Regions from separate parts of the Paenibacillus sp. sptzw28 genome, predicted to be linked through region 2. Evidence: predicted binding sites of a transcription regulator. Region 2 holds the regulator's gene; the other holds the start of a gene.
The links. The regulator NrdR, encoded in region 2, represses ribonucleotide reductase genes. The targets are predictions, from matches to a motif close to AACACNATATATNGTGTT.
Positions count from the first base shown of each region.

Region 1: KZ483_RS11925 (adenosylcobalamin-dependent ribonucleoside-diphosphate reductase) is a predicted target of NrdR. The motif match lies at 8,535-8,552, and genes of this name have one in related genera.

Region 1 covers NZ_CP080545.1:2,671,194-2,686,290, reverse strand. Annotated here, with positions in the region: gene KZ483_RS11960 (SDR family oxidoreductase) at 1-242, opposite strand, end outside; gene KZ483_RS11955 (winged helix-turn-helix transcriptional regulator) at 502-867, opposite strand; gene KZ483_RS11950 (SDR family NAD(P)-dependent oxidoreductase) at 1,007-1,726, shown strand; gene KZ483_RS11945 (VOC family protein) at 1,761-2,651, shown strand; gene KZ483_RS11940 (DUF2798 domain-containing protein) at 2,641-2,877, shown strand; gene KZ483_RS11935 (helix-turn-helix domain-containing protein) at 3,205-4,203, shown strand; gene KZ483_RS11930 (SDR family NAD(P)-dependent oxidoreductase) at 4,352-5,146, shown strand; gene KZ483_RS28480 (hypothetical protein) at 5,320-5,448, shown strand; gene KZ483_RS11925 (adenosylcobalamin-dependent ribonucleoside-diphosphate reductase) at 5,809-8,475, opposite strand; gene KZ483_RS11920 (DEAD/DEAH box helicase) at 8,815-10,614, shown strand; gene KZ483_RS11915 (YqhG family protein) at 10,611-11,606, shown strand; gene KZ483_RS11910 (hypothetical protein) at 11,772-12,668, shown strand; gene KZ483_RS11905 (YqzE family protein) at 12,681-12,878, opposite strand; gene KZ483_RS11900 (N-acetylmuramoyl-L-alanine amidase family protein) at 13,019-13,780, shown strand; tRNA gene KZ483_RS11895 (tRNA-Leu) at 13,848-13,934, opposite strand; gene KZ483_RS11890 (MraY family glycosyltransferase) at 14,023-14,985, opposite strand.
Region 2 covers NZ_CP080545.1:2,371,374-2,386,470, reverse strand. Annotated here, with positions in the region: gene KZ483_RS10505 (CGNR zinc finger domain-containing protein) at 1-19, opposite strand, end outside; gene KZ483_RS10500 (MBL fold metallo-hydrolase) at 54-794, opposite strand; gene KZ483_RS10495 (oxalate decarboxylase family bicupin) at 1,157-2,350, shown strand; gene KZ483_RS10490 (MmcQ/YjbR family DNA-binding protein) at 2,365-2,721, opposite strand; gene htpG (molecular chaperone HtpG) at 2,836-4,716, opposite strand; gene splB (spore photoproduct lyase) at 4,950-5,963, opposite strand; gene KZ483_RS10475 (MetS family NSS transporter small subunit) at 6,204-6,308, opposite strand; gene KZ483_RS10470 (sodium-dependent transporter) at 6,305-7,849, opposite strand; gene KZ483_RS10465 (hypothetical protein) at 7,998-8,153, opposite strand; partial or broken gene KZ483_RS10460 (ArsR/SmtB family transcription factor) at 8,143-8,421, opposite strand; partial or broken gene KZ483_RS10455 (SRPBCC domain-containing protein) at 8,454-8,702, opposite strand; gene KZ483_RS10450 (DUF1345 domain-containing protein) at 8,699-9,364, opposite strand; gene KZ483_RS10445 (class I SAM-dependent methyltransferase) at 9,736-10,341, shown strand; gene KZ483_RS10440 (MOSC domain-containing protein) at 10,404-10,862, shown strand; tRNA gene KZ483_RS10435 (tRNA-Ala) at 11,097-11,172, opposite strand; gene nrdR (transcriptional regulator NrdR) at 11,318-11,773, opposite strand; gene KZ483_RS10425 (alpha/beta-type small acid-soluble spore protein) at 11,881-12,099, shown strand; gene KZ483_RS10420 (lytic transglycosylase domain-containing protein) at 12,175-12,741, opposite strand; gene coaE (dephospho-CoA kinase) at 12,738-13,334, opposite strand; gene KZ483_RS10410 (MntP/YtaF family protein) at 13,392-14,102, opposite strand; gene mutM (DNA-formamidopyrimidine glycosylase) at 14,253-15,097, opposite strand, start outside.

The DNA of each region.
Region 1 (15,097 bases), 300 kb from region 2:
AAGGCGTTAACGGCAAACCGCGAGAGTTCTTCTACCTCCACATGGGAAGAGATATCGGTCGCTTTGTACACAGCAACACCACCTTGTTCTTCAATTGTGGATTTTAGTAAACGTAGTCGTTCTTCACGCCTTGCTGCCAGTACGACCTTCGCTCCGTTTTGGGAGAGTAATTTTGCAGTTGCCTCACCGATTCCGCTCGATGCCCCGGTAATAATCACAACTTTGTCTTCTACGTTCAACATTTTTATCCACCCTTTCTAAATCAAGATGGATTCAGTATAAAATCTAGAGTTCACTCTAGGTCAAGTGTAGTCCGAAAATTTTCGGGTCGATTGCTAATGAAAATTCTGATGATCTGTCGTTTTCGTCCCGATTACCCTAATCCCTCTATTTATATACGAAATGATTGATGACTCAACATGCTGTATTTTGCTCTGGAAATATAAAAAAGGATTCCTCGCGGCATCTCACCCACAAATCTTTAAAGGCGGGATGGCGTCCTTAGTCTTGCCTAGCCCCTGCCCGAGAATTTTTTTTGGCCATGTGTTCCAGATGGGCCAAGCCCCATTCATGCATTTGCTGCAATATGTCGTAAAGGCCACGCCCATATTCCGTAACCGAATATTCAACCCTCGGCGGCACCTCGGGGTAAACTTTTCGCGCGATTATATCTTGTTCCTCAAGCTCCCGAAGCTGCGCGGTAAGCATCTTTTGCGTGATATCAGGGAGCAGTCGTTTCAATTCCCCGAATCGTTTGGTTCCTCCGTGCAGCAGATGTAGCAAAATGATCGGCTTCCATTTCCCCACTATAATCTCCAAAGAAGCCTCCACGCCATTCCGGCAAGTATCAGGCTTTTTATTTTCCATGCAAACCGCTCCATTCTACAATAGTATCATTAAAGATAGTATGGCACGTTAAAGTGCTTACTTATTATTTTGGATGTTTGTATTTATAATAGCATTCAGAGGGCATCATCAACAATCCAAATTTGAAAGGAGAATACGTATGAACAGGCTTTTTGGGAAAACGATTGTAGTAGCAGGAGCAACAGGAGGTATTGGAGAGGGCGTAACCAAGCTTCTCCTCCAGCATGGAGCGAAAGTGGTCGCGCTTGGCCGTAATGAGGATAAGCTTGAACAATTACGAGTATATCTTTCCTCCAGCGTTGATACCAGTAATTTAATCACCCTGCAAGTCAATCTTGATCAGGATCGGGAGGGAAGTCGCGAGGTTTACGACAAATTGAAAGAGCGATTTGGCTACTTAGACGGAGCAGTCGTCGCCATTGGCACCTGGGGGGAAGCAAACAGAAGGCTGATTGACGTGAGCGATGAACTTTGGGAGCAGGCCATTCAGGATAATCTAACAAGCCACTTCCGCACTTTGCGCACGCTTGTTCCGTTGCTTAAGACGGACGGAGCCCTGATTCATTTAAGCGGTCTAAGCGCCGATAGTCCTTATCCGGGAGCAGGTCTCATCGGATTAACCAATGCCGCTAAAAAGTCGCTTGTGCTGACAATGGCTGCTGAACAAGAGTCTATTGGTCCTAGAATATATGAATTAATTATAGGTCCAATACGAACGCGCGAACGTGTTGCAAGAGGAGTAGCGCGAGCGAACTGGTACGATCCAGAGGATCTTGGAGGTTTTATGTCCGAACTCATTCAAGGCGATACTGAAGCTTCACAGAAACCTTTACACTACATGATCCAGCGCGGAAGTTGATGCATCTATCTCAAATGAAGGGTGGTACGCATAAATGGAACAAATATTCGACCAAAATAGACTGGCTTCTACATTTCCTATCGGTTATGTGTCTTTAAACATCACGAATATGGAAAAATCGATTGATTTTTATCATTCTATTATCGGACTCCATGTACTATTGAAATCCGAGCGGTTCGCTGTACTAGGCACTATTACAGAGCCGTTAATCATTTTGGCGCGAGAAGAAAAAGCGATTCAAAGAAAATCCAATGCAACCGGAATCGATCATCTGGCTATACTAGCTCCGAATCGGATTGAGCTTGCTCGGCATTTGGGTCGAATATTGGAAAGAAATTATCCCATTCGAATGATTACGAATCATGGAGTTAATGAATCGATATATTTAAACGATCCTGATGGCATTCTTATTGAAATTACGCGCGATTTCACATCGGAGGAGCTTGTTCTGCACAGACCGCTTAGTTCCCAGGAGCTGGCACAAAAGCTTTTGGACTTAAGCCATCAACTACAGTCTAACTCTCCCGAAATCGCAACGAATAGGAAAATCGGCCATGTTCTTCTTAAGGTTTCAGACCTAAGCCAAGCCGAGCAATTTTATGTCCGAGATCTCGGTTTTCAAGTATCGATGCGAATCCCTGGCGCCGTATTCGTCTCTTTCGGTGATTATCATCATCATCTTGGATTTCATGTTTGGGAAAGTCGCGGCGGCCAGCGGCCGGATATTTCCGCAATTGGACTTCGTTATTTTTCAATAACCGCACCTAATGACGAAGCTTTACTGGAATCTCCGAGCGACTTTCGTTTTGTGCGAGATCCTGCGGGGAACGGTATTGTAATGAGTCCGCATGCGGCCATTCACCACGAAGAACTGCTCGATATGGATCAGATCATTTTGGAGAGGAGTAATTCCATTGAAAATTAATAAAAAGTACGAGCGTATCACCTTCTCTTTTATCATGGCATTGTGCATGTCTGCGATTATTTCTTTTTTCATGGTATTGGTCAATGAGGGATTCCGATTCGCATTCCTTGGAACATGGCTTACGACTTGGGGAATGGCCTTACTCATCGCGTTTCCTGCAGCTTGCGTCTTACCTAAACAGATAGGTAAGATCATGAGGAAGATTACGTTTATAGAGAATAAATGAAAGAGAAAGCAATGCCATTATTCCCCAACCTATCGGATTAATCGGTGGAATACTGTTTGTTCTATATGTTGAGGTCGAGGACTACTAAGGGTAGTTCCGGAATAGAAAAACCGGAATCAGAATGAACCTATTTGATTCCGGTTACTTTAACTTTTACTGAGCTGCTCTTCTATTCATCATCAACGTATGAGGGAGATTACGCTAAATGTACGATCGACAAATCTTAGTTTTAGTTATGACTTTTTTAATGACGCTGCCGGTAGTAACTTCGTTCCGTTAATGTAGAAACCTCAATAAATGTGTAAGTAGCTAAAGGAGGTCCAATGTGTGAAGTCTTATACCTCTGACCGTATTAAAATCCCCTCAGGATTTTGGGCAGGATTACGTCAATTAGGGATTTCCGCCAACGACGTAGCTCGCAAAGCACGACTGCCGCTCACCATTATTACTGAACCAGTAGTCACCACCGCCCAATATTTCGCGATCTGGCAGGCTTATTCCGATCTCATTGGTGACACCGCCAAAGGAATCATCAAGCTTGCGACCGTCTTTGAAACAGCGAAGTACCCAGCAACCGTCTTAGCGACTTACCACGCTCGTGACTACCGCGACGCTCTAAACCGAATGGCTCGGTACAAACAACTGTGCCCCCCTGAAAGCTTACGTATCACCGAGGAGGGCGAGCACTGTACAATCGAACTGGAATGGCTGTATACCGAGCAACCCGGTCCGCCGATGCTGGTTGGTATCACGCTGGCATATCTTCTGGAGCTTGGGCGCCGGGGCACAGGTCAACCTTTGACGGCGCGGTTCGTCGAATTTTCGCATTCAATGGGCGATGTACAGGCCCTTGAAGCTTACTTCGGCTGCTGTATCCGGATTGGTGCAAAATATAACCGGTTGACGCTACATCGAAGAGATCTGGACCGCCCCTTTGTCTCGTACAACGAAGAGTTGCTGGAGATCCTTACTCTCGTTCTAGACCGATCGTTGGATGAACAACAGCGCAGCCCCTCAATAACCGAGATGGTCAAATGGACCATGAAACGTAGCCTCACAGGAGGGCGTCCCGACATTCAGGCTGTCTCGAAGGAGTTGGGTATGAGCGCTCGTACCTTGCAGCGCCGGCTTACTGACGAAAACACGAGCTTCAAGCATCTGTTGACACAAGCTAGACATGAGCAGGCACGAGAGTACTTGGCAGACCCCTCGCTCGATATTAAAGAAGTGGCTTTCTTGATTGGATATAAAGACCAGAACTCGTTCTACCGCGCCTTCCGCCTTTGGGAAGGTGATACTCCTTCAAATTGGCGTACAAAGAGCTAGTATTTGCTGAGCTTTATTATTTGGCGTGTTAAACAAGAACTTTGGCGCAATATGCTAGTTACTGAACAATCCAGACAAGGTAATATAATCACTATCCGGAGCACAAGACTGTTTTAAAAATGACTACTAATTTAAGGAGAAATGTATTTTGGATATGGGATTAAACAATAAAACAGCTTTAGTTACAGGATCAACGAAAGGTATAGGTAAAGCAATTGCCATTGAACTTGCCAAAGAAGGTGTTAATGTACTGATTAATGGACGAAATGATGAAGAGGTAGAACGAACTGTAAATGAAATTAAGTTAAATTTCCCGGCTACCTCTCCTCAAAATGCTACAGCCGATATTGTGGATATTGGGCAAAGAGAAGCTTTATTTGAAAAATACCCCAATATTGATATTTTAATTAATAACATGGGTATTTATGAAATTATGCAATATGAGGACGTTGACGATGAAGTATGGGAAAAATACTTCCATACTAATGTTCTTGCTGCAAATGGATTATCTAAATTTTATTTACCCAAAATGTTAAAAAATAATTATGGCCGCATTATCTTTATTGCGAGTGAAGAAGCAATTATGCCTTCAGGACTAATGCCTCAGTATAGTATGACAAAATCAATGCTATTATCATTGTCAAAAAGCTTATCTAAATTAACAAAAGGAACAGAAGTTACAGTCAATACGATCATGCCAGGACCAACACTCTCTGAAAATGTTCATCAAATAATTGAGGGTATGTACCCTAATGAAGGTATGACTTTTTCAGAAAAAGAGAAAGAATTTATGACTACAAACCTACCTCAATCTGAAATACAGCGATTTATCAAGCCTATTGAAATAGGTAGACTAACTGCATTTGTATGTAGTCCTTATGCATCCGCATTTAAAGGTTCTCCAATCCGTATGGATGGGGGAATGGTACCGACTATTTTTTAACATTTTTTAATTATCGGGCAAGGACTTTTTCAAATTCGCTTGATGAGCCTGGGACCGTCAGGCCAGAGTCGGCAAGCAGGCTGATGATATTTAAGCCTGCGGCCGGCTCTGGCCTCTTCTCTAATCAGTGCCCCGCGAACGCAAGCGGGGCTTCATTCTCCCTATTATGAAACTTGGTGCTGACTGGTCTGTATAAGGAATCGAAAGGCATCGAGTTGACGCCAGATGAGACGGGAGGCAGCATGCTCTCCGCTTGCATCAACATAAGCTATTCGAGCACAACCGGTTCATGGTCCAGTTAGATATCGGAGGGATGCCATATACTAAGGTTGCGAAGGCAATCGAATTGTTGGCTGCCAAAGTTTCACCCGTCGTGCGACGGGAGCTTTCACGTTATCACTTTTCAAAAATTCCGACACCACACGATATCATACTCATCGCGTTTCCTGCAGCTTGCGTCTTACCTAAACAGGTAGGTAAGATCATGAGGAAGATTACGTTTATAGAGAATAAAATGAAAGAGAAAGCAATGCCAAAGCAACCTGTATCACGGTGCCTTAGATACATTGCTTTACCACAGAATTTTTGTGAATAAAAAAAACCACGATACCAAATCGTGGTTTTTTTATTATATTCTAATCTAATTGATGAGCTTCAACGTCCTAGGAGCACTTGCTGTATCCGCAGCTGCTGCATGTTTTGCAGCCTTCTAGATTAAGCAGCGAAGCTGAGCCGCACGATGGGCATAAATCCCGGGATGCAGCCGCCGCTTCATACGGGTTTTCACTTGCCGCCGCATGCTCAGAGGACGATGAAACCTCAGGGCTGACAGATCCTTGAAGGTATATAGAAGTTCCAACTGTATCCGACTGTCCTTCTGATTTTACGTCGCCCTGTGTATGCATATCAAGCGCTTTTGCCACGGCATCCGCTATGGATTCAACGCGATTAACACCGAACCCGATTGCCCCGGAGCCGCCGATTCCTTTCAAATGCTTGATCAGAAGCTTTACCTTGTTACCGTGGTCGCCGTAACGAAGAAATAAAGAACAGACCCGGCCCAGCGCTTCCGCCATTGCGAATACATCCGATCCGGCCTTGCCGACATTGAGAAAGATTTCGCCCGGCGAGCCGTTCAAATCGTTGATCGTAATATATGCCATGCCAAACGGCGAATTGATCTTATAGGTCGCGCCGCGCAGCACCTGCGGGCGGCTCTTATAGGCCTTGTCGACAACCGGCTCCGGCTGAGTGGCGGCGCCGGTCAAGCCGACCACATGTCCATCGCCGGGATTGACGTTTATTTCTATATCTACTTTCGCGGCGTTGGCGGTTTCATCCGCCTTGTCTGCCTTTTCAACCTTCTCCGTCTTCACCGCTGCATCCGCTTTTGCTTCCCCTTTATCCGCGTTCAGAACCTGAACATCCCGGCTGCCGTCGCGGTAAATCGTCACGCCTTTACAGCCAAGCTCAAAGGCCAGCTCATAAAGTCGTTTGGTGGCCTCCACGGTGAAGTCGTTCGGGCAGTTTGCCGTCTTCGAGATTGAGCTGTCCACCCATCGTTGGATAGCCGCCTGTACACGGATGTGATCCTCGGCCGACAGGCTCATCGAGGTTACGAAATAATCCGGCAGCTCCTCGCCGGGGTGCGCATCTTTCCAAGCTTGAGCAATCGGCACATACTGCTTGTCGTACCCGAGACGGCTCTGCCGGAAATATTCAAAGGCAAAGTACGGCTCTATACCCGTCGACGTCCCGACCATCGTCCCCGTGCTCCCTGTCGGCGCCTGCGTGATGACCGTGACGTTGCGCATTCCTCGATTCATAATGGCTTCGCCCACCTCCGGAAACGCCGCGATCATGCTGCGCATGAATCCGCTCTCCAAGTATTTGACCGCCTCGAAGGCCGGGAACGAGCCCTTCTCAGCAGCAATTTCCGTGGACGCCAGATAAGATTCCCTCGCCATAAAGCCGTACAGCTTATCGAGAAACTTGAGTGATTCCGGGCTTCCGTAACGGATGCCCAGCTTGATCATCAGCTCGGCAAGCCCCATCGTTCCGAGCCCGACGCGCCGCTCCTTCTTCTGATTCCGCTCATTTTCCGCAAAATGATACGGCGTCGCGTCAATAACGTTATCGAGAAAACGGACCGACCACCGCGTCACCTTCGACAGCTCATCCCAGTCCACATCATGGCTTGCTTCATCGTAAAACTTCGATAAATTTACCGCCGACAGGTTGCAGACGCCCCATGCGGGCAGGCCCTGTTCACCGCAAGGATTAGTACTGATGACTGGGTTAAAATACCAGCTGTTGGACATCTCATTGTAGCGCTCCATGAATACGACGCCCGGCTCGGCGGACTTCCACGCAGACTCGATGATTGTGTGCCAGATTTCCCGCGCAGGGACGGTTTTGTACAAGATCACTCTCTTGCCTAAACGACGCCACTGCTCGATATCTCCGTTCCAAAGCTCATTATATTCGGGGTCCTTCGTGTCCGGAAACACAAGCTCCCAATCCAGATCTTCCTTCACAGCTTGCATGAAATCATTGCTTACGCATACGGAGAGGTTCGCGTTGGTGACTTGTCCCATTGTCTGCTTCACCGTAATAAAGTCAAGCACATCCGGGTGCCAGTCGTTAATCATCAGCATGAGCGCGCCTCTTCTGGAGCCGCCCTGCTCAATCAGGCCGGTCGTGTAGCTGAACAACCCGCCCCATGATACCGCCCCGCTGGAGGAGCCGTTCACCCCGGCAACTATAGCCCGGCGCGGACGAAGCGAAGAGAGATTGATGCCGACCCCGCCGCCTCGCGCCATAATTTCGGTCATCTCCGTCAATGTCTTCATAATCCCGCCTCTGCTGTCCTGCGGAGAAGGGATCACATAGCAGTTGAACAGCGTCAGCTCATCGCTTGCCCCTGCGCCCGCCGCAATACGCCCGCCCGGAACCAGCTTCCAATCATCCAGCACATATCGAAACCGCTCCTGCCATATTTTCCGCAGCTCATCGGTTTCTTCTACTGTTGCAATGGCTGAGGCGAGCCTCTCCCACATCTCGGCCGGTGTCTTCTCCACGGTGAGCGTCAGCTTCTCGATAGAAGACTGGACAATTTCACCGCTTCGAAGCCGAACCGTCACTTCATCGCCTTCCCGCGCGGTCACCTCACCGACTGCCTTAGTCGGAAATTTCGGATCGTCCTTCGTCAGCACAAGTACAATATCTCCGACTTTCGTGCTGCTCGTCTCTGCATTCTTCCACGCATACCGGTCCAAAAATATTTTCTCGCTAAGCCCTTCCAGAGTTCCCGCTTGCTTCGTCCCCATTCTTAAGCCAACCTCCAATCCGCTCACTAATTCTGATTACCACTGTCACAGAAGATGTAAACACTATATATTGTGTAATAAATACAATACAGCACACTAGATATTGATTCAATGATGCTATTACGCCAAAAACTGAAGCCATGTCCCTATTCCCGCTCCGATCTTCTATTTTCTGCTTCCTGCGCATTTTTTACCAACATTTCAGAAAAAAAGACCAAAGAGAGTTTTTTTCGCATCGGTTCTCTTATGAATTACGGCGACCAAGGCCATACTATGGACAATAAATCCATTCCCTGCCTTGGAAGGAGTTCCTCCATGACGCAACCGACGAACTATCCGATGAAAGGAGAACACCCGCCCGGCAGCGGCTCCGCCTCGGCCAACCGGAAGCTTCACCCCAACGCCCACCTGCAGTTTGACCGTACATGGTTCCATAACCTGCAGGAGCGCATAGACCGCAACGGTCCGTGGGACGACTGGACGATGTACCAGCTCGCGGTAGAAGCCGAGCAGACCAAGCTTATCGGCAGCTTCGACGATCTTCAGTGCATGCGCAGCCTGCCGGCGCTGGAGCCGATGCCGCACCAGATTAGCACCGCGCGCAAAGTGCTTCACGAGATGAGCGGGCGCGCCATTCTTGCCGATGAAGTTGGGCTTGGCAAGACGATTGAAGCGGGTCTCGTTCTCAAAGAATATCTGGTTAGGGGTCTTGTCCGCCGTGCGCTTATTCTCGTTCCCGCATCGCTTGTTCTGCAGTGGGTGCGCGAGCTGAACCAGAAGTTCGGCATTCCGGCCATCGCCCAGAAAAGGGAGCATACCTGGCAGTACGACGTCGTCGTCGCATCGATCGATACGGCCAAGCGCGACCCGCACAAGGATATTTTGCTAAGCTACGACTACGATATGCTCATTATCGACGAGGCGCACAAGCTGAAAAACAAAAAGACGAGCAACTACCAATTCGTGAATCTGCTGCGCAAAAAATATTGCCTGCTCCTAACCGCCACGCCGGTTCAAAACGATATGGACGAGCTCTACAACCTGATAACGCTCCTGAAGCCCGGACAGCTCGGCGGTCAGGGCGATTTCGCTTCCAACTTTGTTGTCGATAAACGGATTCCCAAGAATGAGGGCCAGCTCCAGGAGACACTCTCTACCGTGATGATCCGCAACCGCCGGGGAGACGGAGGGATACAATTTACCAAACGCATCGTGAAAAACATACCGCTGGCTCTTTCGCCCGAGGAGCAGGCGCTTTACGACGGAGTTACAAGCTTCGTACGTGAGCGTTATGACGAGAGCGGCGGCGATTTGACAAGCATGCTCTCTCTGGTTACCCTCCAGCGCGAGGTGTGCAGCAGCCGCGACGCCGTGTTTCTGACGCTTGTTAATATGTTTAAGAAGACATCCGAGGACTCGCCCCTCCGCGCGAAAATATGGGGCCTCGTCGAGGTGATCCGCGGCATACAAGCGAATACGAAAGCAGAGAAAGCAATAGAGCTGATACGCGAGATGAATGATAAAGTAATCGTCTTCACAGAGTACCGGGCCACTCAGGAATATTTGCTTCAATACTTCCGTTCGCACAATTTGGTCGCCGTCCCGTATCGCGGAGGCATGAATCGGGGTAAGAAAGATTGGATGATGGATTTGTTCCGCGGCCGCGCTCAGGTCCTTATAGCGACTGAAGCGGGCGGTGAAGGCATCAACCTTCAGTTCTGCCACAACATTATCAACTTCGATCTGCCTTGGAATCCGATGCGGGTTGAACAAAGAATCGGCCGGGTGCACCGGCTCGGACAGACAAGCGATGTGAAGATCTTTAACCTTTGTACGCTCGGCACGATTGAAGAGCACATTGTGAGCCTGCTTCATGAGAAAATCAACCTCTTTGAGCTGGTAATCGGCGAGCTTGACCATATTCTCGAACGATTCGACAAGAAGGAATCGCTCGAGCAGAAGCTTGCGCGCGTGATGCTTGAAGCAGGTAACTCTACTGAGCTGCGCAAGCAAATTGATGATCTGGGCAATTCGCTCAGCCGTATCCGAAGCGAAGTTGAATCGGAGGAACCTGAAGGCATGAAGGCTATCGGGGCGATTATAAACGCCGTAGGGCAAACCGTGGAGGTGAGACCTTGAACGAACGACAAGTGCATAAATTTGTGCAGCGGTATCTGGAAACCACGAACTGCCATATCATCGAGAAATCGCCTGCGCATTTTCTCGTGAAGTTGTCCCCTAGGGCTGACCGCGACCTGACCAATCGACCCTATTACTGGAGCTTTGTAGACCGCACTGGAGCGGAACCGGAAACGATGTCCATGCTGCTCGTAACGGACAAGCTGAAATACGATGAACGGTTGGCGGCAGGTGAAACGGACGGCACCCAGGCTTCAGCAGGCGGGGGCAATCCCGGAAGCATAGCTCCAGCGGCGCTCGGAGCTGCCGGGGGCGTCGCCGCCGCTGCCGATGCCGCGCTGGGTCGTTCGTTCGGTTTCGTTCATGGCAAATTGAACGCCGTCGGCCGCGTCCCCCGGGAAGACCTCTACTTCGGCTCACGCAGACTTGAGCAGCTGTTCGAGTCTTCCAAGCTGGGCGGAAGCTATGTCTGCCTCTTTCAGGAACCGGAGAAGCGCAGCGCTCATCCGCTTCAGTCCACGGCATATACAGCTTGGCTTGGAGTGAATATGAAAGTTGAATTCGTTTGCGATATGAAGCGCGAGGAAATCCATTCCTTCGGCGTGTCGCTGGCGACCGGCCAATGCGTCGAACGATTCTACGACTCGTTAACTCAGTGCCGTATGACGCCGAAATTGCCGCCCAACATCCATACCGCAAAAAACGCCCTCTCGCTCAATAAAGCGGCAACAATCGCCGAGCAAACGCTTGAGAGGAAGCTTAGGACATACGATTATTCATGGGCGCAAGCGGCAGCAGCACGCCTCGCGGATGAGCTGGCGACCATCCGGCATTACTATGAACCGCTGATTTCATCGCTGGAAGATGAGAACCGCACTCTGATCATCGAGCAATTCGAGCGCCGGCAGGAGGAAATACGCTGGCAGTATGAACCGCGCGTGACGGCTTCCGCCATAAACTGCGGTATCTTTTATTTGGAAGGTATCGGATAGCGATAAAGCGACACGAACAATAATTTCGCACGTTGGTTCGCATCGATACGGCAAAATTAGAACGGACTTGTCCGCTTAATCGCGACAGGTTCTTACACCCTTTTCGGAGCATCTTCGTTACAATGGCGTTACGACAACAATAAGAAGAAGAAGGTGAGAAGCCTTATGCGCAAATGGGTTCCGCTATATGCGGCTGTGCTGTTATTGCTCGCCGGCAGTCAGGTTTCAGCCGCAGCCGGGACAAGCCCGGCAATCCCTCAGGAATTGAAATCGAAACTTGAGATACACGTTCAGTCTTGGATCGAGATGCTGTCCGCACAGCCTCAGTTCCAGACGTGGAAGAAAGCAGCGCCGGTTATTGTGCCGATCGGTCCCGGTCAGCATGGTTGGTTGGTTTCATTGTCGGTTGACCGTAAGCCGGTCGGCTATATGATTGTTAACGCATTGGAGAATGGAGGCTTCTCACTCGGGGAATATGGGGTAGGAAGTCACCCGGCCTTTGATCCGAATACTCTGTACCAGTCGCTGGTACGGCAGGGCTTATTCGATACTTATTCAGACGCGCTGAAGAAACCGCTCAAGCTGGAGCGGTTATATGTTCACCCTTTGCTGGCGGTATGGAAATGGTCGGCGCCTGACGGGCAGATCCGTTATTTGGACGCGTGGTCTGGTGAAGCGCTGCCAATTAACAATGAGTTATGGGAGCGCCAGCTGACTAAGCAATCCTTTGGGCCGACACAGTCTACAAGCGGTGAAGAGGAAACAAAGCTTTCCTCATCCCATCTCAATAAAGCTTTCGACCCGTATGAAAGGATGCCATGGTTGACTAAGTCCCCGCTCACTCATACACAGCTGAGCCGTCTCCCCGAGCTTCTTGACAGCAAAGCGGAAATTCGGTTTACGGCCGAGCTCTACGATGGGACCGTGCTGTTCGTTTGGCCGACAATCGGCTATCACCGGTGGAATAATCAAACCGACTATGTTGCGTTCGAGCAAGACCAAGGCGGTACCCGTTTCGTGCCGTTCAATACGATCTCCGGGGGCGGACGCTTCTACCGCTAAGCGCAGATCCGATTATCGTTGTCTCCGTCCCCGGGTTCGCCACCATAAAGCAACCCCGAAAGGCGCAATACCGAACCATCTCGTCAGCCAGGGCTCTTTAGCCGCCTTGGCTGTTTCGCGTTTTTGCTTTCTGACCTCCTGAGGCATCTCCATGAAATTGACAAACCGCTCCGTCATGTATTTAACCCATTCATCGCCCTTCTCAGCCATCCGAAGCTTCCCCCTTTCTCCATTGCCTGTAACCCGCTCTTAATCAGTGTCCCCGGAATTATTTTTGTTCAAACATGAATGAGTTTCCTTGGTGCAAGCAACGATAAAGAGAAGAATGTTCAGACGGAGGGATATTGCAGATGTTCTATCGTTTACCCGCAGGGAATCGTTATTATTGTTCAGCTCTGCTAATATTCGCTTGTATTGCAATCAGCGGGGCCGGCAGTTCTCCCATACATGCTTCCCCAAATGACGTATCGGTTTCGTCTTTTCATAAGCTGAACGCAACAACGGCTCCCCTTGATTACAAGAGGTCGCTGCCTGCGTCTGATGTCATCATAGATGTAGGACACGGGGGCATAGACGGCGGTTCCCATCATAACGAGCTTCTTGAGAAGGATATCAATCTTGCGATTGGCAAGAAACTGTATCTTCTGCTTAACAGCAAAGGAATCAGCTCGATTCTTAACCGTAACAGCGATTATGCACTGAGCGATGACAACCGCTGGGCCCGGACCCGTTCAAGACATCAACGCGACTTGTCGCAGCGCGGCGGGTTGCCTGACGAAATTCAGACCCAGGTTCTGGTTAGCCTTCATGTCAACTGGGCGAAGGACGAGAAGCACCGCGGTCCGCTCGTCCTTCATCAGCAGGAAGGGGAAAGCGCGCTGCTTGCCTTCCTGATCCAAGATGCACTGAACCGTCAGCAGCATATATTTCGTTTGCCGAAAGTAGGAAAACCGTATTACTTGCTCAATGTCGTGAAACAGCCGTCAGTCATTGTCGAGATAGGTTTTATAAGTAATGAAGGGGACAGGCAGATGATGACCGATCCCCGTAAACAGCTTGAAATTGCCGACGCCATCGCTTCCGGGGTGAGAAATTACATTCTGCTCCGTTGAAGCCGCGGCCGAAATACTACAACAAAAAAGGAAAGCCGGTTCGGCTTTCCTCTGTCATGTGTATGGTTGGTGCGGTCGAGAGGACTCGAACCTCCACGGCTGTTACACCACTAGAACCTGAATCTAGCGCGTCTGCCAATTCCGCCACGACCGCACATTTAGCGTCAAAATCATTTAGAAAGTGATTTTGTGCTCAATATCCAATACTATACCGTTTTGATCGCTATAAGTCAATATTAAATTTATCCATTACTAATCAATAACAAAATAATCGAGAAAAGACCTGTGCAAATATTGATAAGATATAGAAATGAAACGACCTGAACAGGCTTCATGCCGGTTTTCAGCAGCACGTAGTGCGCCTGGGAAGCATCGGCCTTGTACACCGGAACACCCTTTATAAGACGGCTTATAACGACGCGGACATTGTCAAGGATCGGCACGCTTAGCGCTAAGACCGGGATAAATAACGAAATAACCGTCGCCTGTTTGAAGGCCCCGTCAAGTGCGATGACCGCCAGGATAAAGCCAAGGAAGGTCGCCCCCGCATCACCCATAAACACCTTGGCGGGCGGTTTGTTGAACTTCAGATACCCGAGCGCTGCGCCAACCAGTATTGTCGCCATCATCGCGGATTCGGTCTGGCCCATAACAAGTGCGACGACGAGCAGCGTTCCGCCCGATATCGCAGAGAGGCCGCTTGCAAGGCCGTCTATGCCGTCTGTGAAATTAATGACGGTAGTTACGCCGAATATCCAGAGCACCGTGAAGAGAAACTGCAGCGCTTCGGGAAGCGCGTAATAACTGCCTGTTATCGGATTCTCGAACCCGCTGAACACAATGCCCGAAGCATAAACAAGTACGGCGGCGCCCATCTGCACAACAAACTTCGGCAGCGCAGGAAACTCCTTGCCGTGCGTTTTGTACCAATCGTCGACGAGGCCGATTACAAGAATCAATAAGCCTCCTCCAAGGATTGCACCCGATTTCGCCCAGTTATCGTGCACAAAAATCAAGTACAAGACGACAAATGCCGCAAAGATCGCAATACCTGCCGTCAATGGGATCGGCTCCCGATGAATCTTTCGTTCATTGCTGGACTGGGGCTTGTCTACAAAACCTATTTTAAGCGCCAGCGTCCGAAGCGGCGGAATAAGTACTATGACAATAACAATTGCGGAGATAAACGCTGCTATATAACTCATACATCCTCCTTGTAAACGGGTTTGAGGTTCCGTACGTCCTGCGTCCTGTGAATTCAATAAAAAGCCGCAACTATTGGAAATTATAATCATGTAAAAGCTTAATTGCAATGCC
Region 2 (15,097 bases):
GATACAAAGCACTATCCATATAGCTTCATCTCCAATCCGATTTAGGAACAATCCTAGAGACTTATCATTTCCTTGGTCTCCAGAATTGATAATTTAACCGTATTTTCTGCAGCCGCCCTTAAACGCTCGAGAAGGTCCGGTGTCTGCGTGTAGATCGGCGGGTGATGAACCAACCCGTAATGGATGGGAATAAGTGTTGCAGCACTCAATATCACCGCAGCGGACACCGCCTGTTCGGGTGTCAGGCAAATCGGTTGTCCGCTCGGCGGCTCCATGCCGGGGCGCTCGAGCAGCGCACCGTTTACAGGCAGGCAAGCTGCATCGAAAGGACCGTATGCCCCGGCTATTTTCCACCAGTAGCCGTGCCACAATGTATCTCCGCAATGAATGAGTTTCTTCTCCCCGTCCTCTACAATCCAGGCCACTTGTGAATCCCCCACTCCATCGACGGAATAAGTCGCAGTCACGGTTAGCTCGCCTACTTCGAAAGAATCGCCAGCCCTTACCCCCGTGAGCGATTTCAGCTTATCGGTTTGGACGAGTTCAAGCGCTTTCGACGGGATATAAACAGGAATTTGCTCTCCATAATAAGCCGCGATGGCATCAGGGTCAAAGTGGTCATAGTGCTGGTGTGTCACGAGGACGGCATCGGCAGGGCCGAATTCATCGAGCGGATAGAGCGAACCGTGGGGCTGACCGAATATGGAGGGGAAGTTAAACAAAGGATCGATGACTACTGCAGTTTTCCCGGCTTCAATCCGAATTCCTGCCCAAGGCAATTTCTGAATGTTCATTGTTACTCACCTTTCTGAAATGGAATGTGGAGTATAACCATTGTTATTCGTTTTACTGGTTATGTATTCATTATAAATGGAGTTTTATAACCTGTAAACATCTTTTTAAAGGTTAGGTGATTGGCGGAGTAAGAAAAACGATGTGCTTTATCTATGACAAAAAACCGCTTCAGTAAGAAGCAGTTTATTTAATTGCTATCGAAGAGCCTAACCCGAGCAATGTGCTGCCATCGGAGTGTCTCACTCATCTTTATGCCAAATTCATTCTGTTCTCTACATTTCATAATACCAACGCCTAACTCATATTCTTTTATGTAGGGTTCAAAATAACTGTGAATCATTCTTGGAGGGAACCAGCCTACATGAGAAATCCGAACGATGATAGCGGGAAGTCATTTATCGTGCCCCAGCCGGTCCGCAGCGACGGCACAGGCGGACCTGATTTCGGCCCCCGGGATATATTGAGGGATATCGAAAATCCGGATATGCTGGTTCCTCCCGTTACAGATGCGGGCTTGCTTCCCAATCTGAAAATGTCCTTCTCCGACACTCATATGCAATTGAATCATGGCGGATGGTCTCGGGAAATTACGGTCCGGGAACTGCCGGTGGCCACCACCTTGGCCGGAGTTAATATGAGCTTAACACCGGGCGGTATCCGTGAATTGCACTGGCACCAGCAAGCGGAGTGGGCTTACATGATATTAGGCCGCGCACGCATTACATCCGTCGACCAGAACGGAAGGAACTTTATAGCGGACGTTGGTCCGGGAGACCTTTGGTATTTCCCGCCAGGTATACCGCACTCCATTCAAGGACTTGCGGAAGGCTGCGAATTTCTGCTCGTATTCGATGACGGCAGCTTCTCAGACCTTAACACTTTATCTATATCCGATTGGCTGGCACATACACCCAAAGAAGTGCTGTCTGCCAATTTCGGCGTTCCGGTAAACGCCTTTGATGCGATTCCACAAGAGCAGCTTTATATTTTTCAAGACGGTATTCCCGGATCCATAGAGAGTCAGGAAATTCAGTCGCCTTATGGCAGCGTTCCTCAGAGCTTCTCCCATCGGCTTCTGGCTCAGCCGCCGATGAAAACGCCCGGCGGAAGCGTCCGTATCGTAGACTCCACCAATTTCCCCATATCAAAAACGGTTGCCGCCGCTTTGGTCGAAATCGAACCCGGCGCCATGAGAGAGCTTCACTGGCATCCGAACAATGACGAGTGGCAGTATTACCTTACAGGGCAAGGACGGATGACGGTCTTTGCGGGTAACGGGGCGGCAAGAACGTTCGACTACAGAGCGGGAGACGTCGGTTACGTCCCCTTCGCTTATGGTCACTATATTCAGAATACCGGAACTAAAACGTTGTGGTTTTTGGAAATATTCAAAAGCGACCGGTTTGTCGATGTTTCATTGAATCAGTGGATGGCGCTTACCCCCCGGGATCTTGTCCGGGACAACCTGAACGTCGGACCCGAACTGCTTAATGCTTTGCGCAAGGAGAAGTGGCCTGTCGTCAAATACCCCGGCTTCTCCTATTATCCCAAATAAAGCGATTTCTGGAGCTAGCTATCGGCTTTCTTGCCTAATTCATTGAATGCTTTCACCAATTGTTTAGGAGCTGCAAGTTTCCATGCCATGATTAACAAATCATGCAATTCGGCCGGATCAATGCGATCCATACGAAGGACCACAAAGTTCATATTAGCGAACCCGTCTGGCAACCGAAAGATATCCGGCGCCATTGTCGTATAAGCGATTTGCTCCTCTTTTGTCGTTTTGATCAATAAGGAGACGCCATCCGGTTGAACGACTGCAAAAATCTTACTTTGCACCCGAAATGACGGTTTGCCCCAATGCTCTCGCTCTTCCGTTTTCGGCAGGGCAAGCGCGAGGCTGCGAATCACATCGGTATTTACCATGGCCTCTTCCTCCTATTCCACCATTTGGTTTAATTATAATACGCCAACAATAGCAAAAAGCAGCCTCATTTGGCTGCGTTTTTGCTTGTTCTCTATGATGACGTTGCGCCTGAATCAAACCATGATTTTGCAAATATCGTTTGTGAACTCAACCGGATCCTGTATGGTCAATCCTTCAATTAACAGTGCCTGATTGTACAACAGGGCGGTATACAGATTGAGCTTCTCCCGATCCTGCTCAAATGCATCCTTCAACGATTGAAATACCGTGTGATTGATATTGATTTCCAGGATTTTCTCGGCTTTAACATTGGGATTATTCGGCATGGCGTTTAAAATCTTTTCCATCTCGATCGTAACCTCGCCGTCCGCAGATAAACATACGGGATGCGACTTAAGTCTCTTCGAGGCTTTTACATCCGCCACTTTTCCGGACAACAGACTCTTCATATACTCGAACAGCTCATTGTTGTCGTTGTTGGCCGAATCGGCATCGCTCTGTTTATCGTCCGCTTCTATGCCAAGATCCCCGCTTGAGACGGATTTGAATTCTTTGTCTTTATACTTCATGACCATCTTTATGGCGAACTCGTCGATATCGTCGGTGAAGTATAAAATCTCGTATCCTTTCTCCGAAACAAGCTCCGTCTGCGGAAGCTTCTCGATTCTCTCATTCGATTCACCGGATGCGTAGTAGATATACTTCTGGTCTTCCGGCATTCTCGATACATATTCATCCAATGTGACCGGCTTCTTCTCTTTGGACGAATAGAACATAAGCAGATCCTGCAAAACTTCCTTGTGTGTCCCATAATCGCTGTATATGCCGTATTTCAGCTGTCTGCCGAAGGATTTGTAAAACTGCTCATACTTCTCTCTTTCATCCTTTAACAGGCTTTGCAGCTGGCTTTTAATTTTGCTCGTAATATTCTTGGCGATCAGCTTCAGCTGCCGGTCATGCTGCAGCATCTCCCTTGAGATGTTGAGCGACAGGCTTTCCGAATCGACCATCCCTTTAACAAAGCTGAAATAGTCGGGAAGCAGGTCCGGACATTTATTCATGATCAACACGCCGCTAGAATAAAGCTCGAGCCCTTTTTCATATTCCTTGGAATAGTAATCGAACGGAATACTTTCCGGAATATACAGGATTGCCTGATAGACAACGGCTCCATCGGCGCTGATATGAATATGCTTGATCGGCTTATCGAAGCCGTAATGCTTCTCGGCATAGAAATTCTCGTAGTCTTCCGCTGTAAGCTCGCTTTTGTTCTTTCTCCAGATCGGAACCATGCTGTTGACACGCTGTTCTTCCTGGTAATCCTCGAGTTCGCTGTCGCTGCCTTCCTTCGGTCTTTTCCCGGCAACGTCCATCATAATGGGATATCTGATGAAGTCGGAGTATTTTTTGATAATAGACTTTAAACGGTAATCCTCCAGGAACTCATCGAAGCTTTCTTCCTCGGTATTGTCTTTTATTTTCAAAATAACCTCGGTACCAAACGTGTCTTTCTCATAAGGTTCAATTGTGTACCCGTCTGTACCTGTGGATTCCCACTTGTATGCGCTGTCGCCGGTTAAAGATTTGCTGATGACGGTAACGGCATCGGCTACCATGAAAGCGGAATAGAAACCAACGCCGAATTGACCGATAATATCATGGCCGTCTTTCGAATCGTTCTCTTTCTTGAATGCCAAAGAACCGCTCTTCGCAATAACGCCAAGATTGTTCTCGAGCTCTTCCCTCGTCATCCCGACACCGGTGTCGCGGATCGTGAGCGTTCTACTATTCTTGTCGGCAATCACCTTGATATAGTAGCTGTCTTTATCAAAAACGAGATTCGGGTCGGTTAATGCGAGATAGTACATTTTGTCAATCGCGTCACTGGCGTTGGAGATCAGCTCTCTGAGAAAAATTTCTCTCTGCGTATAAATGGAGTTGATCATCATTTCCAACAGACGTTTTGATTCCGCTTGAAACTGCTTTTTTTCCATTGAACTACTCTCTCCCTTTGTAATATTCGAACGATTTCGTCATGAGGCGCGTTAGCACTCGAGTCCTTTGAGTGCCAGTCACTAGTTTTTTTATATCATTCCTTATTTTTAAAGTCAATATTGGACTATCCTTGGGGAAACCGTAGAAGTCTCCGCAACAGTAGTGCCTGACGTGTTCCATTTCAAACGTAATAAATTGAAAGAGCTGAACGCCTGCCCGTTCAGCTCTGTCATTAAGTGAAGTATTCAATTTTGGCTAAAGGAAAATGGAGGAATATTTTCTCCGTTATGAACTCGCGCAACGCCTGCGCCTGTTCGTCGGGATACACATATTTGCCTTGGCCCCAGCGTCCCCATTTGTATTTGCGTTTGGCTTCGTCCATCTCCAGCTTGGTCTTGGGGTAGCGTGCTTCGATTACTCTCTTCGCTGTTTTCGTAAACCGGTGCTGGATCAGCTCAAACGTCAGATCGGATGAGGCTTCAGGGGGCAGCGTCTCCGCCACCCTTGAAAGCAGGTCCGCATATCCCTGCTCCCATCCTTCATGCCATATAATCGGCGCGATGATAAAGCCAAGGGGATAACCTGCTCGAGCGACTTTACCTGCTGCAGTTATCCGTTCCTGGAAGCTGGAAGTGGACGGTTCGAAATGACGAATCACGTAATCGGCATTGATGCTGAAACGAAAGCGTGTATGTCCATTATGTCTGGCGTCAAGCAGCGTATCTACATGATGATATTTCGTAACAAAACGCAATCGACCGCTTGGCTGGTCGGCCATAAATTCGATTAGCTGCTTCAAGGATCCCGTAATATGCTCTATGCCTACAGGGTCTGAGGTGCAAGCGGCTTCAAAGCGGGTTACTTCCGGGTCACGTTCTTCTATATATTTGTGCGCGGCTTGCAGAATGTCTTCAATATTGACATAAACCCGTATATACGGCTTGGCCCCAAGCGTCGTTTGAAGATAACAGTAATGGCAGTGCCCCATGCAGCCGGTAGCTATCGGAATCGCATATTCGGCCGACGGCTTCGATGTGTCGAATGTGAGCGTTTTGCGAATACCGACCACTAACGTGTTCTTCGCGATCTTATACTTCTCGAGTTCCGTTTCTCCTGGCAGGTTCGTAATCCGGTTGTGGGAAGTTGTCATATGAACGGGCAAAGCGTGATGTTTAGCCCACTCTAAGATCTGCTTTCCTTTCGGGTATTCAAGCGCATCCGGTTCAAAATAGACCAGCTCCGGCATGAATTTTCGAGTTTCGCGCGGCGCTTTGGAAATACGTGTCGTAATAATAAAAACCCCTTTGGCTTGACTTGGCCATGTCTTGTATAGGAGTAGTGTGTTTTATTTGTTAATTATTATGCAATCGGGACGGTCTGTGACGGCCCAGCATGCCGTCTTCTCCTAGGCGCAAAAAAACCCAATCGCATTGGATCGGGGTTTTTGCGCATCAACGTTCTATTTGAACTGGGGCGTAAAGGGATTTTACGCTTTTTTACTTTTCTTAATTGCTATAGCAATCGTAAGAACGAGTCCGCCCCATAATAAGACTGCCCCGAACAGTAACATACCAATCGCCGCTCCGCTCATGCCCGGAATCCCTCCTGTTTGATATCTGTTTTCCATTTAAACATGTATGCTACAATGAACGAAATCAATAAAGTTGCGCAAACCAAAAGCCATCCGAATGTTAATAGTGCATAAAACGGGTACCCCTCATAGGCTTTTGTGAATTCCAGCTGGAAATTCTTATATGACATAAAGAGCAATACGAGCGGAGTAACGCCCATAATCATGATATTCCACCAGGTCCCTACACGAAAGTCGGATACCAGGTTGTTATCTTCCCGAATGCGGGTTATATTAGCAAACCAGCCGACGAGGACGACCTCAAGCAGACCGGCAATAACAATACCGAAGTTGTTGATGAAGTGATCTATGATATCCAGCAGCACTATTCCGGCACCGGTTGTATAGATGATACTCACGAGCGCACAAACGCCGACTACACCATTGACGGCCGCCTTTCGGGTCAGGCGAAACTTATCCATCAAAGATGCGATTAAAACTTCCACGATTGAGATCAATGATGTGAAACCGGCAATGATAAGCGATAGGAAAAAGAGCATCCCAAATGCACTGTTGAATATGGGGAACGTATTAATTATCTTTGGAAACACGACAAAAGCGAGACCAACTCCTGAGGCAGCCACGTCTTTCACTTCACTGCCAGTGGATACGGCCATAAATCCGATTGCCGCGAACACGCCTATTGCAGCAAGGAATTCAAAACCGCAGTTGCTGAAAGCCATGATAAAGCCACTGTTATTGACTTCCTGTTTCTTGTCCATATAGCTGCTATAGGTAATCATGATAGCAAACGCAACAGAAAGGCTGAAAAATATTTGCCCATATGCGGCCATCCAGACACTATACCATTCCGGATTTGTGCCGCCGAGAAAGCCAGGCAATATTTTAGCGAAATTAGGAGTTAACAGGTGATCCAATCCTACAGCTGCGCCCGGCAGCGTAATAGCACGGATTACAATCAGTATCATGAGAACAAACAGAATCGGTATGAAAATTTTGCTCATCATTTCAATTCCTTTTTTCACGCCGCGGATAAGCACATAATAGGTCCCTGCCCAAACTGCGATTAGTGGGAGCAAAATGTGCCACTGTAAACCTCCTAAATTCAAACCCGACTCCGTAACAGCATCATCGGGAACACCCAGATAGGTTCCGAATAAAAAAGCTTTCGTATCTTCACCCCAACTTAAGTTGAACGAGTAGAAGAAATAGCTGACCGCCCAGGCAACTACCGCAACATAATAGGTTGTAATAACAAAACTAATCAACACCTGCCACCAGCCGAGCCATTCGAACTTGCGGGACAGCTTGCTCAACGATAAAGGCGCGGACCCTCTGCCTGTCCGACCGATACCGAATTCTAACAGCAGAATTGGAATCCCAGCTGTTATTAAAGCGAAGAAGTAAGGAATTAAGAACGCCCCTCCGCCGTTTTCGTACACAACGTACGGAAACCTCCAGATATTTCCTAACCCGACCGCCGAGCCGACTGCAGCCAGTATGAAGCCTACCCTGGTCCCCCACTGTTCACGTTGTTCCATTCTTTTAATTTCCTCCTCATTAGTGTAATAGCTTTTAAAAATCATCATATATTCAAGCCATATTGTCTTAGTTGGCTTCGTCTGACTTTTCGTATTGTATCATAAACGCTTTCTTAAGGAATACCATTTCCTTATTACTAACTTTTACCTAATCATTCCACTCATCTGTGAGCGTCAGCAATTTATTCCGCGGAGGCGCTTGCCAGCCCCATTCCGGGTTTTCACCGTAGAGATACGCCCATGCCGGGCGTACAATGAAAAAACCGAGAGCATAATAATACGCATCCCGGTTCTTACTTTTCATCCCAATATTTTTCAAAAAAGGTTAGCCATTGTTTTATTTCCACCAGGGGCTCTGGCTGAAGCTTGTACCGCGTTTCCCGTCCGACCTTCTGACTGCTGAAAAGTCCCGCATCAGATCGAATATGCAGATGCTTGTTGACAGCTGTGCGCGTAAGCGGGAAACATTCCGTTATTGCAGCAATCGGCATTTCCTTGTCGGCAAGCAATTTAATCAGCCTTCGGCGGGTAGGGTCGGCGATTGCCTGAAATACATCGTGCTTTAATGCAGGCGCAGTGAACTTAAGCCTCTACATATTTGACGGTGCCAGTCATCTCCCCAGTCAATGCCAACACGATTCGGTGGATCGAGTTCTGTCACTTTACATGGGGAATCAGCGAAATGCCCTGCATGAAGGATGAATTCACTGCCCACGATAGGTTTAAAAGTATTAGCCATCCACCATGCGGCAATACCTTCCGAAGCAGCTACAGCTTTCCATACTTTTTCAATCGGAGCATTGAGGACAACCGTTTTACGGATTTCCGGTATAAATCCATCAGCCGGTTTCATACGATGTTTACGGCACGGGCAGCTAATACAGCAAGAATGACTAGCGAAATGGAAGCTTGTGTCATCATTAGCAGTTTTGCACGTCGCGACATAACCGACGTATCAGTTGGGCTGAAAGCAGTATTTGTATTAAACGCCAGAAATAAATAATCAAAAAAGCCCGGTTTCCAATTTGTCAAGCCTGCCGCTATTTGTGGGAAAAGAAAATCCGGTGATTGGCTTTGCCCGGTGTGGCGAGAGACTGGCCCTCCTTGATCTACTTCCCAATACCAAACTGTAAAAACAATGACATTAGCTACCCATAATAGAACCGCATCCCGAAATAAACTCGAAGCTACAGCTTTATGAGTAAACAACGTGTCGATTAGAAAAATAACACTGCTGATGAGCCCCGATGTCACAATCCCAAGAATGATAAAGGTCAATATACGAGTGAATACATGATGGCCCCTTGCGACAGTATAGATTAGTGGAACAAGAAGCATAAATGAGATGGCGGGTATAAACCAGCTTGCACCAACCGTTAACATCTCAGGTAGTGAAGCAAGCAGAGCTCCGATTACGAATATGGCAATCAGAAAAGACCAGCGTGAAATCCGGAGATTTTTGGGAATCTCGTGCTTCGATTTTGTCATTTCCTTAATGTTTGACCAGGATTTCATCTAGTTATGCTCCTTTTGAGTTTTTCGTATACGGGTGCTTATATTCGGATTAGGGTAGTCAAAGGAAAAACGAGCACATTCCAAAATAAACCATAGGAAAAGGGATGTGCGAATAACAAACAAGAGATATCCTTGTACCCCTATATAATTATGTTCTTCTCCCCCGAATAAAGCAATTATGAGCAGTGCGTCGCCCTCAATAAAGGGCAGCAATACAAGTGCGCTTAACTGCGTTAAAATATTAAAGATGCCCAATATTGAAATCAATGGATGAAGAGGAGAAAAAGAATAGAAGAATTATCGCATAACGAGTCCCTGCCACAAAACAGGCATCAAACAGTTTGTTATAGTTTGTTATTACTTTGGGGTGAATGGTATTGGGAAAATGGTTTCCTGAAGCTTATGATATTATAATGAAGCCGCTTGAGCGAAGACGATTTGAACATATTCGAAAACAATTACTTCAGAATGCGAACGGAATCGTGTTGGAGATCGGATCAGGGACAGGATTAAACTTTCCTTTTTATGAACATGCGAAAAAGGTCACCGCAATCGAACCAGATCCTCTTATGAGACAGCGATCGTTAGTAAGATTAGAAAATGCCCAAATCCCAATTGAGGTGATATCTGCAAGGGCGGAGAGTTTACCATTTCCAGACGATAGCTTTGACTGTGTCGTGTGTACTTTGGTCTTTTGTACGATTCCTACGTCACGTAAAGCATTGGAAGAAATACGTCGGGTTTGTAAGCCGGATGGACAAATGTTAATGTTCGAGCATGTAAAAGTTAAACACCCGGTTCTTGGTCCACTTCAAGAATGGATGACGCCACTTTGGAAACGATTATGTGACGGATGCCATTTAAACCGCGATACGATTGAATTGGTAAAGCAGGAAGGATTCAAAATTAACAGGATAGAGCGGTTCTATAAGGATATTTTTGTTGTTATTAAAGCCATTAATAAAAAACAAACCTAACATCGTTCAAACTTCTATCACAATAAGTGACCTTTGTTACACAAGAGGTACCCAGCATCAACGTGGAAATTGGCGGCATTCCGGAGGATCGTCATTATGGAATTCTCCGTCCCGCGGACTCTCGGCAAAAAATTTACCTGCGGGGTACGATGATTGCAAACCGACGACAAATAAGTATCGTTTCATACGAAGACTGCCAACGCATTGCTGAACATATGGGGCTTCCATCAATCAAGCCAGAATGGCTAGGAGCTAACATAATGATAAGGGGGATAACGAAGTTAACTGAGCTTTCGACCGGTGCTCGATTAATTTTCCCGGATGGAACAGGACTTATTTGCGAAGGAGAGAACCTTCCTTGCTTAGGACCTGGTAAGGTAATTGAGTACATTTATAATCAAGCAGGCCTTCACCGCGAATTTGTGCCTGCAGCTCAAAAATTAAGGGGAATTGTTTGTTCAGTAGAACGTGAAGGAAAGATATGTAAAGGCGATTCTCTTAGGATTATCAGTACATCCTAATAAACGCATGAATCATCAATACAGTTAATGATGAACAGAATGGAACAACGTAGCCAATTCATCCAATACGTCCACGTGGACTGAACCCCTGGGGTTCGCCCACCTAGGGGCTTCCTTCAGACGCCGTGCTTCTCCACTTGATGTACTTTCGATGATGATTGTTCAATCGCTCCCACTATGGGCTCCAGCAATATAAAAAATCCACCTTAATATGAGGTGGATTGATTTTAGTATTGGTGGAGACTAGCGGGATCGAACCGCTGACCTCTTGCATGCCATGCAAGCGCTCTCCCAGCTGAGCTAAGCCCCCGTGCTAAATTGCCCTTACTTTTTGAATCATTTTTTGGGTGTGTAACCAACCAGATGGTGCTCCCAGCTGAGCTAAGGCCCCATGCTTTATCGCGACAAGAAAGATCGTAACACAGAAGCGGCAATAGTGTCAATACTATGTGCCGCTATTGTTTCGAAAGCAGGCTGCTTAGCTCTTTCATAAACATGTCGATGTCTTTAAATTGGCGGTAAACGGATGCAAAACGCACGTAAGCCACTTCATCGACCGGATACAGCTGGGCCATTACAAGCTCGCCGATTTCCCGACTTTCCACCTCGGCTTGAGCGGTCGTTCGGAGTTCTTTCTCTACTTCAGACACAATAACTTCGAGCATCTCGACAGGCACAGGCCTTTTTTCGCAGGCCCGGATTAGTCCGCGCAGTATTTTGTCACGGCTGAATTCCTCGCGGCTGCCATCTTTCTTTATGACGATCAGGGGCGTTTCCTCCACCATCTCGAACGTTGTAAAACGCCGGGTGCATTTCTCACATTCGCGGCGTCGCCGTATCGATTTATTTTCGTTGGCGGGTCTGGAATCCAGCACTTTCGTCCCTGCAAAGTCGCAATACGGACATTTCATCGATTCTAAGCCTCCATCTTTGAACGACGGTTTACCAATCGTTACCTGTTATGAAACTTGCGATTTCGCACATAATACAGTTACCAACCGTGAGGAGGTGAAAAACAATGGGTCAAAATCGTAACAGCAATCAACTGGTTGTACCACAAGCCAATGCTGCGCTTGACCAAATGAAATTTGAGGTCGCGCAAGAGCTGGGTATCTCCATCCCGCAAGACGGTTACTACGGTAACATGGCTACGCGTGACGCCGGCTCCCTCGGGGGTTACATCACCCGTAAACTGGTACAAATCGCAGAGCAATCCATCGCTGGACAGTTCAAATAATGACGTGGCTTCATAACGGAAGCTTTGGTCGCTGCCTTTACCGGTAGCCGGCCAAGGCTTTCTTCTTATTCCGTCCTAAAATACCGGATATAATTTCTTGTATTTATTATAATAATAAATGACTCGCTGTACATAGTGCCGGGTCTCGCCATAGGGCAGTTTATCCACCGTCTCGAAACGGCCGTCCCACACCCCATCGGCCATCCAGCGGTTTACCGTACCGGGACCGGCATTATATGCGGCGATAACGGCAACCATATTGCCATCGAACTGCTGGTGAAGCGAATTCAAATACCATGCCCCTATCTCGATGCTTATATCAGCCCGACTGGCGAGCGTATCCGTCGTCACATTTGTAAAGCGGCCCTGCTTGACAATCCACTCCGCCGTATCCGGCATGAGCTGCATAATGCCGAGTGCGCCTTTCTTGGAAACAGCGTTTGCGCTGTAATTCGTCTCCACTCGGATAATCGCCGCAACCAAATACGGATCAAGGTTGTAGTTCTGTGCGCTGATGCGAATATCCGGCTTATACTCAATCGGATACATCCAGCGGTTTATCCAGTCGGAATTGAGGAAAAGCAGCACGATAACAGTAAAAAGAAGGACGAGCAGCACGCGTTTGCGGAATATTTTGCTCATGGCAAGCCTTGATCCCGCCAAAACTGCGCAATTTGGCCCTTGGTATCTTCAAGTGTACCGCTGTTGTCGATTATGAAATCCGCAAGCCGCTTCTTCTCTTCGATATCCATCTGCAAATCTATGCGCTGCTTAGCCTGATCGGCACTCAAAGCGTTACGAACCATAAGCCGCTCCATCTGCAGAGCCCTTGGTATGTATACAACCATAACGCCGTCATAAAGCGAGGCCTGTCCCGTTTCATATAGAAGCGGAATATCTGCAACGACCAGCCGGTCGGGATCCTCTTCCAAGTACGCATCCATCTGCTTCCACATTCTCACCCGGATTGCCGGATGCAAAATTGATTCCAGCTTGTCAAGCCTCTCGCGGTCGCCGAAGACGAGACGTCCAAGCTCGCTTCTGTTCATTGTCCCATCGGCATTCAAGACAGCCTGTCCAAAAACAGAAACGATGCTCTCAAGCGCAGGCTCCCCGGGAAGAACGACCTCCCGCGCCACTTGGTCGGCATCGACGATCTTGGCGCCGCGCGCGGCAAGCATTGCGGACACGGTGCTTTTCCCGCTTGCAATGCCGCCCGTTAATCCAAGTCTCATTGTTTCACCTCATAATACCGCATCCGCGGTATGCGGACACTCACTTTGTAGTATTGCCTACAGCAATCTCATGATTCCAATCACAATTAGCATAATTCCCGGCAAAACCGATAATGTCTGCATTCCCCGCCATGCCGCGAACCGCAGCCCCAGACGCATGCCGCCCAGCAAAAACAATCCGCTTGCCGATGAAATGACAAAGGCGGTCATCAGGGGAGAGAAACCAAGCATCGCCGCACCAAGCCCTGCCCCAAAGCTGTCAAGCGACAATGCAAAACCGAGCAGCACTGCTTCAGATGCGGAAATGATGCCCGAGCTGTCGACGTCCGCGATTTGCGGCCTTCGCAGTATTTGGATAACAAGACCGAGCCGTTTCCATTCAAAAACGATAACGGGGGTCGTGAGCATAATATTCCCATCCGAGGTCATCACCGTCTTCGACCCGGTTTCGGGCGCCGGGTCACTGTGATCCTGCTCGCCTCGGTCCGATTGAGACCGGCTGCGCCAATACTGAAAGATAGCCCAGCCGCCTAATAGCACAAGCAGATAAGCTCCGATTCGTTTGGCCGTAGCAGGTGACATATAGCCGCTCAGCACAGTGCCGATTTGCATCGCTGACCAGACTACAAATCCGGAACAGAATGCGATAATAACCACCGAAACCACAGGAATCCGGATGCGCCGCAAGCCGTAAGTCACCCCGACACCGAAACCATCCAAGCTCACGGCGACAGCAAGCAGCAGTAGTGCCAGAAGGTGTTCAAGCATACGATGTCCCTCCATTAACTGGACTAAGCGCTCCGTTTGCCGTTGATCGCTCAAGAAAGCCGGAAAGAGGCTTTCAGTCAAGGAGACGTGTGTGCATTAGCCCATGAAACATGAATGGTACATCATATGCGATTTACTCATACTCGTGCATTATTTACGGACAGGCTTGGCCGACTTCTTCTTGGGCAGCGGCTGGCATGCGGTGCAAATATGAGTCCCTCTGCCGCCTACCACGAATTTCTCGATAAACCTGCCGCACCTGCTGCACGGTTCGTTCTTGCGGCCGTAGACGAGCAGTTCATGCTGAAACATTCCCATCTCGCCTTGTCCGTTAACATATGATTTAATGGATGAGCCTCCAGCTTCAACAGCACGTCCGAGCGTTGCCCGAACCGCCTCATACAGCCTGGACCATTCGGCGGACACCAGCGTATTAGCTTCCCGCTCCGGATGAATGCCGGCGGCGTACAGCGCCTCATCGACATAGATATTGCCAAGTCCAACCACATATTCCTGGTTCAGCAGCAACGGTTTTATTTTCGTCGTCCGCTTGGCCAGCGTGTTCTTGAAAGCCTTGAGCGTGAACGAATCGTCAAGCGGCTCGATTCCAAGCTTGCTGAGCGGCGGCAGCAAGAGCTCCTCGCCCGGGGCGAAAAGATGCATCGTGCCGAACTGCCGCACATCCTTATATCGCAGTTCCGTACCGTCGTCGAAGTGAAACCGCACATGCGTATGATGCTCTACCGGCTCGTCCTGCCGGTACACGCCGTAACGTCCTTCCATTCGTAAATGTGAAACTAGAACAAGCCCGTCCAGCAATATGCGAATGAATTTCCCTCGGCGTTCGACCGAACCGATTGTACGGCCGGCAAGCATTCCAGCAAATTCAAGCGGTTCCTGTGGCCGCTGAATAATTCTCGGAAGGGTAACGGTAACGCGCTCGATCCGTTTACCTGCCACGAGCTGGTTCAGCGTCCGCCGAACGGTCTCAACCT